Regions from separate parts of the Dehalobacter sp. DCA genome, predicted to be linked through region 4. Evidence: riboswitches for the same ligand, from Rfam matches in the RefSeq annotation. Region 4 holds a riboswitch; each other region holds the start of a gene.

Evidence for each region. Region 4 has a riboswitch for cobalamin ahead of cobT (nicotinate-nucleotide--dimethylbenzimidazole phosphoribosyltransferase). Riboswitches for the same ligand answer to the same signal wherever they lie in the genome.
Region 1: another riboswitch for cobalamin. It lies ahead of DHBDCA_RS03680 (cobyrinate a,c-diamide synthase); the one in region 4 lies ahead of cobT (nicotinate-nucleotide--dimethylbenzimidazole phosphoribosyltransferase).
Region 2: another riboswitch for cobalamin. It lies ahead of DHBDCA_RS14455 (energy-coupling factor ABC transporter permease); the one in region 4 lies ahead of cobT (nicotinate-nucleotide--dimethylbenzimidazole phosphoribosyltransferase).
Region 3: another riboswitch for cobalamin. It lies ahead of DHBDCA_RS05480 (ABC transporter ATP-binding protein); the one in region 4 lies ahead of cobT (nicotinate-nucleotide--dimethylbenzimidazole phosphoribosyltransferase).

The regions. Positions count from the first base shown of each region.
Region 1 covers NC_018866.1:777,735-781,825, reverse strand. Annotated here, with positions in the region: gene DHBDCA_RS03695 (class I SAM-dependent methyltransferase) at 1-180, shown strand, start outside; gene DHBDCA_RS03690 (ABC transporter permease) at 207-986, opposite strand; gene DHBDCA_RS03685 (ABC transporter ATP-binding protein) at 1,006-1,992, opposite strand; cobalamin riboswitch at 2,160-2,336, shown strand; gene DHBDCA_RS03680 (cobyrinate a,c-diamide synthase) at 2,552-3,922, shown strand; gene DHBDCA_RS03675 (bifunctional adenosylcobinamide kinase/adenosylcobinamide-phosphate guanylyltransferase) at 4,029-4,091, shown strand, end outside.
Region 2 covers NC_018866.1:3,030,409-3,034,499, reverse strand. Annotated here, with positions in the region: gene DHBDCA_RS14470 (2-hydroxyacyl-CoA dehydratase) at 1-698, shown strand, start outside; gene DHBDCA_RS14465 (alpha/beta-type small acid-soluble spore protein) at 765-992, opposite strand; gene rlmH (23S rRNA (pseudouridine(1915)-N(3))-methyltransferase RlmH) at 1,136-1,615, shown strand; cobalamin riboswitch at 1,748-1,926, shown strand; gene DHBDCA_RS14455 (energy-coupling factor ABC transporter permease) at 2,056-2,796, shown strand; gene DHBDCA_RS14450 (energy-coupling factor ABC transporter substrate-binding protein) at 2,799-3,140, shown strand; gene cbiQ (cobalt ECF transporter T component CbiQ) at 3,124-3,915, shown strand; gene DHBDCA_RS14440 (ATP-binding cassette domain-containing protein) at 3,915-4,091, shown strand, end outside.
Region 3 covers NC_018866.1:1,173,112-1,177,202, forward strand. Annotated here, with positions in the region: gene DHBDCA_RS05475 (energy-coupling factor transporter transmembrane component T family protein) at 1-461, opposite strand, end outside; gene DHBDCA_RS05480 (ABC transporter ATP-binding protein) at 448-1,941, opposite strand; cobalamin riboswitch at 2,062-2,242, opposite strand; gene DHBDCA_RS14855 (FmdB family zinc ribbon protein) at 2,300-2,500, opposite strand; gene DHBDCA_RS05490 (Crp/Fnr family transcriptional regulator) at 2,618-3,283, opposite strand; gene DHBDCA_RS05495 (4Fe-4S binding protein) at 3,603-4,091, opposite strand, start outside.
Region 4 covers NC_018866.1:634,123-638,213, forward strand. Annotated here, with positions in the region: gene DHBDCA_RS03100 (FMN-binding glutamate synthase family protein) at 1-154, shown strand, start outside; gene DHBDCA_RS15380 (hypothetical protein) at 160-333, opposite strand; gene DHBDCA_RS03105 (hypothetical protein) at 350-1,204, opposite strand; gene DHBDCA_RS03110 (tetrahydromethanopterin S-methyltransferase subunit H family protein) at 1,414-2,367, opposite strand; cobalamin riboswitch at 2,529-2,705, shown strand; gene cobT (nicotinate-nucleotide--dimethylbenzimidazole phosphoribosyltransferase) at 2,809-3,927, shown strand; gene DHBDCA_RS03120 (accessory gene regulator B family protein) at 4,022-4,091, opposite strand, start outside.

The sequences.
Region 1 (4,091 bases), 140 kb from region 4:
CGCACATTGGATGAAGCGAACCGTCATTACATCACCAGACTTGGCATGAAGACAGATTTGACTGATGAGCAAAAAGCGGACATCAGGAATTATATCCAAAGCAAAGAAAAGAACGGGCTGATCAGAGAAACGGTCACAGGGAAGATTGCCTGTATTTATTGGAGAGTTGCAACCGTCTAGATCCCCAAAATCCAAAAAGAGTTCGTTTATTGAATAAGCTTCTTTTTTACCATGACCAGCGGGAAAGGCAACGTCAGCAGCGTAACGGCTAAGAGCCAGATGATATGGCCGATGATTGACGAAGTAACCTGTCCCAGAACCAGTGGACGCACCGTTTCAACTGCATGGTACAGCGGCGTCAGCCACGGAAGAAAACGAATGGCGGCGGGCAGGCTTTCAATCGGAAAAAAGATCCCGGCAAACAGGAACATTGGAGAAATCAGCAGCGTAAAGAAATAGCCGAAAGAGTCATAATTGGGAGCGAGACTCGTCCAAATTAAAGAGAGATTGGAAAAGATGACGGACATGAGGATCAGTGGGACAAAGATGAGCAGGGCATACGGGGAGCGGACGATGCCGAACAAAGCGACGACAATAGAGAAAACCGCACCGTAAAGAACGCCTTTGAACGTGCCGTACAGGATTTCGCCGAGGACGATGTCGTCCATGCTTACCGGCGTAACAACCATGCTGTGAAATATTTTTTCCTTGGACATCCGTGTATAGCTGTTGTAGGTCATTTCATAAGTCACAGCAAACATCGCTGAAGATGCGATCAGCCCCGGAGCCAGAAAATCAAGGTAGGAAAGCCCGTTGATCTGCGTAATATAAACGCCCAGACCAAAGCCCATGGCCCAGAGATAAAGCAGCGGCTCCAGAAAATTAAACATCAAATTGGCTTTCCAGGTTTTGCCGAAAACCTTCAGATTCCGCAGAAATACCTTGAAGGTCAGTACGGGATTAAGATCAGGTTTAACTATTTTCATCCTCTTATCCTCCATATCATCAGCGGTCTTCATATGATTTCTCAAACCCGCCACGGACACCATGAAGCGTTTCGCCGGTCAGTTTCAGAAAAACATCTTCGAGATTCGTCGGTCTCAGGCGCTGATAGCTGACAGGAAGGTGTTCACCGGCAATTCTTTGATTCAGGTTGTCAGCCATGGCTGGTCCGTTATCAGAATAGAGGACCAGATCATCACCAATTTGTTGAAAAGATTTCAGCCACTCAGAGCTCCAGTGCAGGAGCTTATTTTGCATATCCGGACTTACCCCGAGTTCCAGCGCATATTGCCCGACATGCTTATCAATAAGATCTTCCGGTACACCTTGCTCGAGAATTTTTCCCTGATTGATGATGATCAGTCGGTCGCAGAGATGACTGGCTTCTTCAAGATAGTGTGTTGTCAGCAGCATGGTCGTACCGCTTTCTTTTAATTGCCGCAGACGCTGCCAGACCATATGACGGGCGTATGGATCAAGCCCGGTGGTTGGCTCATCGAGAATCAATAGCTCCGGACGGTTGATCAACGCTCGTCCAATTGTCAGACGACGTTTCATGCCGCCGGACAGCTCGTCGACGACCGCATTGGCTTTACTTCGAAGATCCATAAAGTCCAGGATTTCAAAAGCCCGTTCCCTGGCTATACTACGCGGCAGACGATAATAGGAGGCATAGACCAGCAGGTTTTCCAGAACCGTCAGTTCCGGGTCAAGGTTGTCTTCCTGGGCAACAACACCGAGACGTGCTTTAATTTCCCGGGAATGCTCCGAAATATCCTGACCGAAAACCGTCAGATGGCCCTCTGTTCTCGGGGACAAGCCAAAAGCCATTCTGGCTAGGGACGTTTTGCCGGCGCCGTTTGGACCAAGAAGTCCAAAACACTCTCCTTGCCGGACAGTAAAAGAGATCGTGTCAACTGCAGTGAAATCTCCGAACCGTTTCGTCAGGTTTTGGGCTGAAATGATTTCGGTTGGAAGAGAATAAGACATGAGAGGGTACCTCCGTGGATTGCTGTTCTTTTTTCCTAGCGTATCAAAAGGAGGGAGGAAGAGCAAGGCCGTGTCTGTGAAAATATCAAATATCATGTAGGGAGAAGGCAAGGAGAAGGCTATATACTGTTCCGCAGATTGCGGGTGGACACGTTGTGCGTCTTCTGATATAATGTAATCGCTTAGGTTGCATCATTTTGCAATAATAGGGAAACAGGTGAAATACCTGTACGGTCCCGCCGCCGTAAGGTGGAGCAAATTCAAAGTTGCCACTGTTTACAATGGGAAGGCTGAATTTGCTTTGAAACCGAGTCGGAAGACCTGCCTGAGCCATTTTGCACTGTTTTCACGGAGGATGAAAGGTGTAGCATACGAATCGTGCAGAAGTGTTTTAGACTGTTTGCAGATTGTGTAAGTAAAACCTCTTCCAACCGCCGGTTAGAGAGGTTTTTTGATGTCCATGGATGGACGAATGCCGCGATGCCATGGACGGCAAGGAGCGGCGATGTCTACGGACCATCTCAGCTTTGATAGCTTCGATAGAAACGGAGAACAAGTCATGAAAGCAGTTATTCCACGTATTATGTTTGCTGCTGCAGGCAGCAGCAGCGGCAAGACCACAATTACTTGTGCGGTGTTACAAGCCCTTCTGGAGCAAGGAGTTAATCCTGCTGCGTTTAAATGTGGGCCGGACTATATTGATCCGATGTTTCATACCGAAGTCATTGGGACAAAATCACGGAATCTGGATTTGTTTATGCTATCGGAAGAGGTATGCCGGTATTTGCTGGTCAAGAATTCCGAACAGTCGCAAATCGCTGTTTTAGAAGGAGTAATGGGTTATTATGACGGGCTAGGCATTGGCAGTACCGTGGCAAGTTCTTACCATTTGGCTGCAGTAACGCAAACGCCTGTTATCCTTATTGTCAATTGTGCCGGTTCAGCAATCTCAATTGCAGCCTTGATCCAAGGCTTCTGCCATTTTAGACCGGACAACGGGATCAAGGGCGTTATTCTGAATAATCTTACACCTTCCCTATACCCGCAGTATAAGGAAATGATCGAAAAAGAGACGGATATCCAGGCGGTCGGTTACTTTCCGAAACTCAAAGAATGCGCGCTGGAAAGCAGGCATCTTGGATTAATTACAGCATCGGAAGTGGAAGACTTGCAGCAAAAAATGAAATTACTGGCCATACAGGCCAGAGAATCCATTGATCTGAAACAGCTGCTGCGTATTGCAGGCAGGGCCGCAGAAATAGACTATCATGAGGCCGGGATCGAGAGAATCTCTGCTGTTAAAGTCGCCGTAGCCAGAGATAAAGCCTTTTGTTTTTATTACCAGGACAGCCTCGACCTTTTGGAAACATTGGGAGCGGAACTGCAGTATTTTAGTCCGCTTGATGATCAAGCTGTACCGGAATGTGACGGACTGATTCTCGGCGGCGGTTATCCGGAATTATATACCGGACAGTTGGCCAGGAATACATCGATGCTGGCAAGCATCAGGCATGTTCTCTCCAATAATACTCCCTGTATAGCTGAGTGCGGCGGGTTCATGTATTTATTGGAACGTATTGCTGACAAGGACGGCAAACCTTATCCAATGGCAGGGTATTTAGAAGGGGATGCTGTACTGACGGATAAACTGAACCGTTTCGGTTATATTACACTGACGGCGCAAAAGGACAACTTGCTGTGCGACAAAGGCGGCAAGATCAATGCGCATGAATTTCATTACTCTGATTCGACGGCCAACGGCAGCAGTTTTACGGCAGTAAATTCATCCGGCAGCAAAACGTGGGACTGCATCCATGCCGATGAGAACCTCGTTGCCGGCTATCCCCACCTTCATCTCTGGGGGAATCCGGAGTTTGCCCGTTCGTTTATCCGGAAATGCCGCAGCTTTCGAACCGCTAGGATGGGTTAGTCAGGCGTGTATAAGCTGGAAAAGTTTGAATCGCTTGATGATCGATAGATGATAGATAATAAAAGATAAAGGGATATTTTTGTGAAAGGAAAGAGGCGGTGAGTAAATGTTGGCTTTGGTCAGCGGAGGCGTTGCCAGCGGAAAGTCTGAAATAGCAGAAAACTTAGCT
Region 2 (4,091 bases), 670 kb from region 4:
ATCCGTTTGCCAACAACTTTATTGTCGATGTCCTGGAAAAGGAAGGCGCTGAAGCCGTTCTGCCGGATCTGATGGATTTCTTTATGTACTGTGCGTATGGAACGATCTTCAGAAGAAAAAAACTTGCTGGCTCACTGAAAGGCGAACTTATCAGCCGCTATATTATCTGGCGGTTGGAAAACTACCGCCGGACAATGAAACGCGCTCTGGCAAAGAGCAACCGTTTCCATCCTCCCAAATCGATTTATGAGTTGGCCGATATGGCCGGCAAAATCATGCATCTCGGACATCAGACCGGCGAAGGCTGGTTCCTGACCGCAGAAATGCTGGAACTGATAGAAAGCGGAGCAACGAACGTCGCCTGTCTGCAGCCGTTTGCCTGCCTGCCAAATCATATCACGGGTAAAGGGATGGTCCGCGAACTTAAACGGCGCTATCCGCTGGCGAATATTGTGCCTATCGATTACGATCCGGGTGCCAGCCAGGTGAATCAAATCAACAGAATTAAATTGATGCTTTCAGTCGCTTTCAAAAATATGGAGAAGGCGGAAGCAGTCAATAATGCCAATACAAACGATAAAAACAAAATGAATAACAACGCCGAGCAAATTCAATCTACACTTGGCGAGGGAGCGGCAGCTTTGCATAACACTGAAGAGGGTACAGAGCAGTCGTATTCCGAACAAAAGATTATTTAACAAAAAACCTCTTCAGTATTGTACGCTGAAGAAGTTTTGAATATTTATTAAAGTAGATTAGGAATACTAAATGAGTCCGTTATTCTGTTTCATCTGTTGTTCGGCATAGGCGATCATTTTTTTGACCATCTGGCCGCCGATCGGGCCGCCTTCCAGACCATTCTGCCTGGCAGTAACATCGCCTTTATAGTGATCGTTATTTTCCCTTACAAAATCAAGATGGCCGATTTCAGCCGCAGCCTCCATTTTTAGATTCTGCAGCAGCTTTTTTTTGCTTTCACTTGTTCTGCTCATTTTTTTCACCTCCATCAATATTATTGACACTTTTGAAAAAAATTTTCATTGTAAATAATCCAATATTAGAGAGATTTAACCTTCAAGTTTTTGATTGCAAATATTTGGACGCAGACATAGTGACTGGAGTTGGGGAAAACATGCTGCAGATCAAAATTCTGGCGGTAGGGAAAATCAAAGAAAATTATTTAAGAGAAGGGCTGAAGGAATACACCAAGCGTCTTGGCGCGTACATCCGGCTTGAGATGATTGAAGTTGAGGACGAACCATGCCCCGAAAAGGCATCAGCTGTCGACGAAGCAAAAGTAAAACAAAAAGAAGCTGAAAAGGTCCTTAAATTAATTTCACCTCAGGATTATGTGGTTTTGCTGGATCTTCTGGGAAAGGAACTTTCTTCACCCGAACTTGCCGCTTTGTTTGATGAAAAAGGACTTTCGGGCCAGAGCCGGATCACTTTTGTGATCGGCGGATCTCTCGGTACGGCAGATGAAATCCGAAAACGCGCCGATTACCGGTGGTCGTTCTCGAAGCTTACCTTTCCGCATCAGATGATCAGGCTTGTCCTGCTGGAGCAGATTTACCGGGCGTGCAAGATCAGCAAAGGTGAACCCTACCACAAATAGAATTGATGGAGGTAAAGATACTTCAATTAATATGTTCAAGGCTAAAGTAAAAATAATATTGATTCCTTGTCGAAAGAGCGATATAATGAATCAGGATTAAAACTGAATAGACAGAACAGGTGTTGAATGAAGCTAATAATCTGATATGCTGATATGCACATCATTCAATGAATAAGGAAAGTCGGGTAGAAGCCCGCGCGGTCACGCCGCTGTGAAAGTGGAGTTCTTCAGGTATACCACTGGGAAACTGGGAAGGTCTGAAGATCGATGATGCTTAAGCCAGAAGACCTACCTGTTTTAGTGTCTCACCATATACTCTACGAGTGATAGAGAGGGGGATGTTATGTGCAAGACCGAGGAAAACTTCCTAGCATATGAGCCTCTCGACGTAAGATGTTGAGAGGTTTTTTGTTTCATATCTTATATAGGAGAGTTTGACGATGATAAATAAAAAGATTTGGATAATGGGTCTCGTACTTATGTTTATGTTCTTGCCCCGGCAGACATATGCCATGCATATCATGGAGGGTTTCCTTCCTGCGGGTTGGTGTATTGCCTGGGGTGCTTTGGCAATACCTTTTGTTCTAGCTGGTTTTTTCTCTATCAGAAGAACCGTTGGAGAGCATCCCAAAACATTAATGCTTTTGGCGATGGCAGGCGCCTTTGCTTTTGTTTTGTCTTCCCTGAAGATTCCTTCCGTTACAGGAAGCAGTTCACATCCTACAGGAGTTGGCTTTGGCGCTATCTTGTTCGGACCGACCGCGATGGCGGTAATTGGCTTGATCATACTGCTGTTTCAGGCCATCTTACTGGCTCATGGGGGATTGACAACGTTGGGGGCAAATACTTTTTCGATGGGAATTGTGGGGCCGCTGATAGCTTTTGCTACATATAAAATTGTGAAGAAAGCAAATGGACCGCAGTGGCTTGCTGTGTTTCTCGCTGCCGCACTTGGGGATTTATTTACTTACGTCACGACATCGATACAGCTTGCACTGGCGTTTCCTGCTGAAACAGGCGGCGTTATGGCGTCACTAACCAAGTTTTTAGGTATTTTTGCCTTAACGCAAGTACCATTGGCGATCAGTGAAGGTATTTTGACAGTGCTAATATTTAAGGCGATTTCATCCTATGCCGGGGATGAGCTTAAAGACTTAAAAATACTTTCAAAGGGGGTCTGAAAATGTCTGTAGAAACGATGAAACCGAAGAATAAAAATCGGGTTATCATAACAAATATTATTTTAATTACGATTGTCATAGCGCTTGCCGTTATACCCCTCATTGTGCAAAAAAATGCGGAATTTGCTGGAGCTGACAGCCAAGCTGAACAAGCTATAACAGAACTTAACGGGAATTACCAAGCCTGGTTCTCACCGATTTGGGAGCCGCCCAGCGGAGAAATTGAAAGCTTGTTGTTTGCGCTTCAGGCAGCCGTCGGAGCAGGTGTTTTGGGCTACGGGTTAGGTTATCTGCGGGGTCGTAAGAAAAAGGAAGAACCGGTAAACAATGATTTACATCGATAAATACGCTTATTTATCCAAACTTAAACAGACAAATCCATTGCAAAAGCTAGTCTTAGCCATTTTGGTTTTGGGGGTCTGTCTCTGGGCTGAATCCGTTGCGGTGTCAATTTTGACGCTCCTGATAATGGGTTGGTATACCGTTTGCAAAGGCGGTACACCTGTTGGAATTTTTATTAGACTGATGCTTGTCCCGCTTTCCTTTTTAGTGATCGGCGTTTTAACCATTGCGGTCAATGTTTCAGGGGACAAAGATGTTTTTGTATTCTCTGTATATGCATTTGGCATGTATATCGGGGTGTCGCAGTCCGGTATTCTAAGTGCGGCAAATCTGTTTTTTAAAGCGCTTGGCGCGGTTTCCTGTCTGTATTATTTATCGCTGAGTACACCGATGGTAGACCTGCTGGCAGTTCTTCGGAAGCTTAAAGTTCCAAGACTGATGGTTGAATTGATGGGACTGATCTACCGGTTTATCTTTGTATTTTTGGAAACGGCAGACACCATGTTTACGGCGCAGAATTCCCGCTTGGGCTATGCGGGGCTTTCTTCCGGATACCGTTCACTGGCGGCTCTGGCGTCGTCACTTTTTATCCGGTCTTATCAAAGGGCGGATGAACTGTATATTGCGCTTGAAGCCAGGGGATATGATGGTGAGCTCAGTGTGATCCATGAGCAGGCGGAGACTCATTGGACAGAATATATTCCGATTGTGCTGATTAACCTATTCCTGATTGCAGTTGCGCTGTTTTCCAAACAATTGACAGGAGGCTTGCTATAATGGCCGAAAATGGCTTGATTGAAAACGTGGAGGCTAAAAATATCTTGGAAGTCAGAAATCTCCACTACATCTACAGTGATGGAACCCAGGCCTTAAAGGCCCTGTCACTCGGGATTAAACAGGGGAAAACGACGGCAGTCCTCGGAAGCAACGGTGCTGGAAAATCAACGTTGCTG
Region 3 (4,091 bases), 540 kb from region 4:
TATTCCTTTTGCATCAGAGGAAAAAACCGTTTTGTCATAACAACTAACATGGCATAGCGATAAGGAACACGCCATGATATGAGCATTAAAGCGGCATCTGTGGCAGAAGTCCAGGTCATAAACTGAACGGCAGCAAAGGTTATAGCTACCGTGCGGGTAATACCTAAAGCAGCGGCCGGAATAGCGCCAGTATAAACAGATACGATTCCCCACTGCCAAACAAGTTCTCCATCCCGGCAGAACAAAAGCTGTATCACAAGAATTTGCGAGGCTACTAAAAGCATTACAGGCAAAAGTATTTTATATTTTTTTAAATGGTTAGAAAAAATACAATCCGTAATCATTACCAATGCAATCATCCCAATTTCCTGGATCAGATTCTGCGAAAGCAAAGCTGTAAGGATCAGTGTTAAACACCATACCAACTTCGTGCGCGGATCAATTTCTTCAATGAAGGCCATAAGCAATGCCCTCCTTCTGAAAATCTAATCCGATGTCCTTCAATGTTTTTTCAAAAGAACCAATTTTTGGGGTCGCAATATCCAATGCCAGATGGTGCTTATGCATCGCCATGATTCGATTGGTATATTGTTTGGCCAAACTCAGGTCATGGGTAACGAGAATAACCGTTTTACCTTGTTGCTGAAATGCAGAAAGCAGCTCCATGATCAGAGTACTTTGTTCTTCATCTAAGCCTGAGGTTGGTTCATCAGCCATGATAATCTCGGGACCTCCTACTAAAACAGAGGCAATTGCCAGTTTCTGACGCTGGCAGCGGCTGAGCCTATGAGGATGAATATCGGCGTATGCCAACAGCCCGACTTCAGCTAAAATTCCATTCACCTTCTCTTCAATTTCCTCTTCCGGCAGTTTTCTTGTTCTTAAAATAAAAGCTACCTCGTCTTTTACTGTGTTCGTAAAGATTTGAAGATCAGGGTTTTGAAACAGAAAACCTATTTGACTGCGTATGGTTGCTAAATTTCTTTTGGTCAGGGGTTTGCCAAATATCTGAATCGCACCAGCATCCGGGACAAGCAAACCTTCCATTAACTTTAAGAGCGTCGTTTTCCCTGAACCATTGAGTCCAATCAACCCAATAAAATCCCCTTGATTAATGGCTAAATTGATTTTTTCACATCCCTTAAAATCTCCTTTATAGGTAAAGGATAGATCCTTCACTTCAATTATTTTTTCATTTGCTGCCGTAATGTTTCTTGCTGGCCTTGTTTTATTTAAACGTTTCTGATAGTCATCAGGGCTGCATTCTTCTTTGATTGTTCCTTCAGCCATGATAAGAATACGATTGGTATAAGGGAGAATATCACAGGCCCGGTCCATCACCATAATCACGGTAGCTCCCTTTTCTTTATTTAAAAAACCGATATGAGAATAGAGGTCTTGTTTTCCCTTTAAGTCTAATTCTGCGGTGGGCTGGTCTAAAACAAGAATGGGAGTTTCCATAGCGAGAACACTTGCCAATACCACTCTTTGGGCTTGTCCGCCGGACAGTCCATCCGTATTTCTTTGTTCAAAACCCTCCAGTCCAACGAATTGCAACGTTTTTTTGACTCTGTTCTTCATTTCCTCCCAAGGAAGTTCCATATTGGCAATACCAAAAGCCACTTCTTCCTCTACCGTGATACTGACAATTTGATTTTGCGGCTCCTGCATCATATAGCCGATGTGATCGCACATTTTGGCCAGGGGAATATCATGGATATCTTGCCCCATGACCCTAATGGTGCCGTTTAACTGCCCATTGAAAAATTGAGGCGCTGCTCCGGTGATGCTATGGAGCAACATCGATTTTCTCGATGCCGCTTCCCCTGTAATGGCGATAAAATCTCCTTTATTGATGGTTAAGTCGATATCTTTTAACACTTTCTTTGTCTCAGGCGGAAAAGTAAGAGATTCTATTTTAAGCTGTACCGCAGGTTCCATCGGATGAAAGCCTCCATATAAAAATGTAAACTATATACATGTAAACTACATGCATGCAAAATAAAAAAAGTTCCAGTTTTGAGAGATACTAACTCTCAAACTGAAACTTTACCGTCGCTTCATTACGATATCTTTATTGGCAGGTCTTCTGACTCATAGTTTTAACCGACTTCTGTGCCTTCCCAATTTCTCAGTGGCATTGTACAGTCATCACAACTATTTACAGCGGTGGGTCCGTCCAGGATTTGCACCTGATTCCCTATTCTTCTCCATAAGAGACACCAAAAAGAATATATGATTATTACGTATTATTCTAAATGAAATTGGAGAAAAGTCAAGAGAAAAGATGGTGCAGATCCTAACATTTGCAGCCAGAACCGCATTTCCCAGATGAACAGGTTTTACCACCTTTAACTCCATAGGTATTAACCGTTGTAAACCGCTGACTTATTTTATCATCAGCGCACTGCGGACATACTTGTTTGTCTCTTGAACTAACACTACAAAAAACAGAAAACTTGTGACCACACTTTTCGCAAATAAAGTCATAAGTTGGCATTTAATAACCTCCTAAAATATCTTTTCTTCATCAAATCAATAATAAATTCATTGCGTCCCTAACATTATATCCGTATGACATCAGGAGAAAATACTAGCTGGTCTTAATTACAGATCTTTAAATATGTTTCTGCCAGTTTTTTAGACGGCTATAATCCTGTATAATGATCCCTCCATATATTGGCCGTATAATGTTCTCAGATTTCAAATCGCGAAATAATTTTGATACCGTTACTCTTGTTGTATCTGCAAGTTCAGCCAAACCTTGTTGATTGATAAATAATCGCATCCCTTGTTGATCAGCAAGTGCACACAAAGTTTCGATAATTCTATGGTCTACCTTGTAAGCGTAATGTTTTTGCAGCCGTTTTATGTGGTTATTACTTTTCATTGAAAGGTCGTAGAGCAACTCTTCAGTAAGCGTAAAATCAGACTTCATCAAGCTTTTCATTTCCTGAATTGAAATTGCAGCTGCTACTGTGTCTTCAACAGCCGTAAATGAACCGAGAGGGGGAATACCGGTAAACAATGGAGCAATCATAAATAAATTATTTGCACCCAAGACATCAATGAGAACCTCATTGCCTTCTTCGTCAACTTTCGAATATTCAACCGTCCCTGTAAAAATATATAATAGCTTCTCAATCGTAATGCCTTGTTTAATAATAATGCTTCCTTTGGGATATAACAATCTTTCTCTATCCGCAAAAACTTTCTTCCATCCATCTATTGGCGACCGGAATAATTTTGTGTGTTTCAGCCACGGTATATCATTATCACTCATGATTACACTCCCTTGTACTTAGCCTTGTATTTAGACTAATTAATGTGTGAAAATGTAATTATGTTTCCTTGTCCTACCTAAGTCTCTTGGTAATTAGAGACACGGACAGACAGAACTACCCTACCTTGATTATATATTATTGTTCTTCTTCGTGGATACAGTATGCAGATAATGGACATCTAACGACGAGCGTCAATTTAATTAACGCTGGTGAATGGTTATAAGAGTTGTTCTATGTTGCTAAATACTAAGATCATAACTAAAAATAAGATGATTGCTGTCAAAGTACAGAAAAATATTTCCTTAAAGCCAAGGTGCCTCATAGTGACCTTCCTTTATTCGTTAGAATACCTTGTTCCTGTTTCTTTTGGAAAAGGGAATTTACGAACCGTCTTACTTTCATGATGATTTCATTGATCACCCCGACCGGACAAAAATATAAACACCAAAATCTTCTAATAAACAGCGATACAACCAGGATAATACTGAGCAGTATCCATTGCACACTCACCCCCTGAAATCCGAACAGGACTCCAAAAGGCTCATAACTACCTCCTACACTTGGTGATTTCAAGCAAAAGCATACAATCAGTACGATCCAAACTAACATGTATTTAATCTTTTGCAGCCATGTCGCTACATGATGATTACATTTTAGTTTTCCGCCTCCGATTTTTGCCAGTATCTCTTGAATTCCTCCAAAAGGACATAACCAATAACAGTATAGATTCTTCCCGCTTAAGAAAATAATTAATGGAATCCCGACGATCAAAATATACCAAAAAAGATTTTGTTTAAAAGCTGGGAA
Region 4 (4,091 bases):
AAGAGTATCCAATGTCTTACGTTCTATGGCTGTTGAAATGGAACAAGCCATTCGTGGCTTGGGGAAAGCTTCTGTCAAAGAGCTAAACCCTAGCGACTTAGTGGCGCTTGATACGTTCTCTGCTGAATTAACAGGGGTAAAAAGAGCATATTAGTTTAATTATAAACCTAGAATTTGCCTGAATTCTTCTTTTAACTGTTTCTTAAACTGTAGATTCGGCTTCACGGTTACCTTATTTTCACGCAATTGAGGCAGAATCTTGAGGAACCCGTAGTCTTCTTTTTCAGCTGTTTCAATAATTTCCTTTACCTTATAAGATTTTCGCATATTCATTAATCCCCTCCCCCTCTTAAATATCTCGTTCACGATTAATTACCAATTCCTCATAGGCTTCGTTGTTATGACAGATGTTGTTCCAGATACTATCGATGATCATAGCATCGACCTGCTGAAACAGATACTTTTCGCTTTGAACGTAGATGATGGCGCATATCTCACTTCTAAAGAATAAGGGAACAGCCATGATTGATGCGTCGTCGCTGATCCTAAAGTCCTTATTAATAATCGATTCCTGAGCCAGCTCCTTTAATGTGGCTCTATTCACAATCGGTACTTTATTATATGAGGCAATCTCTTCAGATACAATCAGATAATTGCAGTGTGTCTTTCTAATAGTATATAGTTTAAATTGGATATTGATTACCTTTGTTATACTTTTAATAAAATATGGATCCGTAATTTCTTTTCCAATGTTTTTGATATCTTCAATCATTTCCATTATCGATGCGTTATTTAAGATTCTTAATATCCCCATCAAGGCAACACTGACTTCATTCAGCATGGCATTTTTAATAACGGCAGACTCAGACAATATAGCCTCCATGCTAAGCTCTCCGTAAGGTGTTTTAATGCCAATCGTTTTAAAACTTAGAAACGGCAGCTTAATCATTAATAACCATAATAAAATATATAAGACGATTCTTATCGCTTGAAATACGGGTGCTTGAAGAATTTGGGCAAAGACACCTAGATGATCTATATTTATCCCTACAGGATTGCTTAGAAATAACTCCTCACAGAAATAAAGGCCAATGAATACTGCGATCAGTGCGATGAATATCCCCCATATTTGTCTGGCATTTAACCGTTTTAGCTGATAAAGTGTTTTAGACAAAAACGTTTCAAATATGTCTTTTATAATCAAATTATTGCCCTCACTTTTATCCGATTACAGCAACAGTACCAATATATGGTAAGGTATAGTTAAAAATAACTCCTTGTGAAAAAGTAGAAATAATTTCTAATATATAAATATATAAACAGCTCCTTCCAGGCAGTATCCTCAACAGGATCCACTTCAGAAAGGAGCTGTTTGTCCTATACATTCACTTACAAAATTACGACAATTGTTTTTTATTTGGTTTTATCGAATTCTACCAGTTTCTGTGCAAAATCATAAAAATATTTATTCAACGGATGAGTAGGATTAGCCGGCAGCTCCTGGCTTTCGTCATAAGCCAAAGTTGAAACTATCATTGAAGCTGCCGCTACAGCAGGCAGTACGCTTGGAGCCGCTTTGATCGGACCATAAAATAAGAAATCGCTCCACAGGACGGCCGATACTGCATGCACTGCAGCATTCATGGCAGAAAAGCCTTCCCCACCCCATATCTCCCGGCTTTCTTTCCACATATACGTCCCATTAGCAGGAGCTGATCCAACCGGCCAACCGGTTTCCGCTTTGATTTGTTTGCCTGCCAGGGCTGAAAAAGAAATGGACGGAAGATTCATGACTGTCGTATCGATCAAGACCGAGGCAAAATCTTTCGCTCCAATGGCTGTCAGCATTTCACGGCATGCCTGTACCCTGCCGGAAGGAGTCTGGTTCGTTTCATCAAAGACCTGCAGGACCGCGTGTTTGATTCCCAATTCTTTTAATGCCGCTGCCTGGCCGATCATGTCTTTATCCCAGGGTGTAATGCTGTTATATAAAATTTTGTCCTGAATACCAAGACCGGCAGCATATTCTGCCGCATCAAGACGCGCTTTTTCGCCCCAAATGTCAATAGCAAAAGGGCGGTTGCTGATTGTAAGGTAAAAATCAATATATTCCTTCATCTCATCTGCGGAAACCGCTGTCATAGCTACTATGGCAGGTATCCCTGTCTGATCGGACAGCTCTTCCTGCCTGAGAATGTATGAACGGGCTTTTTCACGATCAAATTTCCTGTCACGGCGGCTTTCCAGAATACGGTCTCCATTATGAAACATTGAGGATATCAGCAGAGGCGGATTATCTCCAGGTTGGCCACCGATAATCATGTCACAGATACGGCAAACTTTTGGTGTTAAGTCATATTTAAACATTTTTTCTCCGATATCTCTTTGGATGATTTAGCAAATCGTATTATACCATAGATCATTACAAATAACCATTAATTAACAGCGATTGCCAGATTGAGTGATTATTTAAAAATTAATTTGACTTGACTTTATTTATGATTTTCGTTATCTTAATAGAAGTTGAATATATTTATACAATCTTAGGTGCCCCACTAAGGGGAGAATAGGAAAATCGGTCTAATCCGATACGGACCCACCACTGTATAGACGAGTCCCCGCTGATCCACTGGCGTATGCTGGGAAGGTGCGTTCAGGACGTTTGAGTCTGAGTCAGGAGGCCTGCCTAAGAGGTAAAAGTCTTTCCTGGGTAATGGAAAGCGGCGGTGATGACGGCAAAATCCCGACCACAAGAATATTTGTGGTGGGGTTTTATTTATTTTTAAATATTTAATTGGAGGTTTTTAAATGAGCAGCCTTACAAAATTTCATGGTTTGGAAAATCTGAAAAATGCGACTGAGCAGGAACTTGAAATTGCCTTGCAAGAACTGATGGGTGGAATCAAAGCGCTCAATCAGGAAGCCTTGGCAGGCATGAAAAGCCGTGTAGACGCGAAAATCAAGCCCCTCGGAAGCTTAGGTGTCTTAGAGGATATAGCACAACAGCTCGCAGGCATATTTGGCACCACGCATCCAAAAATCAATAAAAAAGCAGTCCTGCTTATGGCCGGAGATCATGGTGTTGTCGTCGAAGGCGTCAGTGCTGCACCTCAGGAAATCACGAAACAAATGTTCTATAGTTACCTGAATGGCGGTGCAGGTATCAATGTCCTCGCCCGGAATGCCGGAGCAGATGTTATCAGTACGGACATCGGCATTGCCACCCCGTTGGATGCTCCTGAGCTTATGGCCTACCGGGTTAAAAATGGAACAGACAATATGGCGAAAGGACCGGCAATGAGTCGTCAAGAGGCCATGCTTGCAATACTGACAGGTGCAAGAATTGCCGCCAATGCGATTGACTCTGGTGTTAATCTGTTAGCAACAGGTGAAGTCGGTATTGGCAATACAACACCGAGCGCCGCCTTGATCTCTGTGTTTACCGGTCACTCTGTTGAGGATGTTACCGGCCGCGGAACAGGCTTAAAAGATGATGCCCTGATTAATAAGCAAAACGTGATTAAATGCGCAATCGAAATTAATCAGTGTGACCCTGCCACGCCAATTGACACCCTGGCTAAAATCGGCGGACTCGAAATTGCTGCGCTCGTTGGAGCAATCCTCGAAGCTTCCTATCAACGTGTACCTATTATTCTCGACGGCATCATTTCATCTGCTGCAGCAATAACCGCAGCAAAACTGGCACCCCTGTCCACTTCCTATATGATTGCTTCTCATAGTTCAGAAGAGCTTGGACAGCATCTAGCGCTTCATCAGCTTGGGCTTAAACCCAAACTTGACTTCCATATGAGACTTGGAGAAGGCACAGGTGCCGCCCTGATGTTCCCGATGGTCGAGGCAGCCCTTAAAGTCGCTGATGAAATGGCCACATTTGAACAAGCTGCAGTTACCACCGGAGACTTCTAAAATCTGCAAAGAAAGATAAAAAAGACATGTACTAAATAATCCGTGCATGTCTTTTTTGCATAATCATCGATAATGGAAACTCTTGATAGTTTAATTAGATCCCAATCTTTTGCATCAGCTTGTCACTTGCTAATACAAAATTCTTGCCGATAGCTGTCTGCATA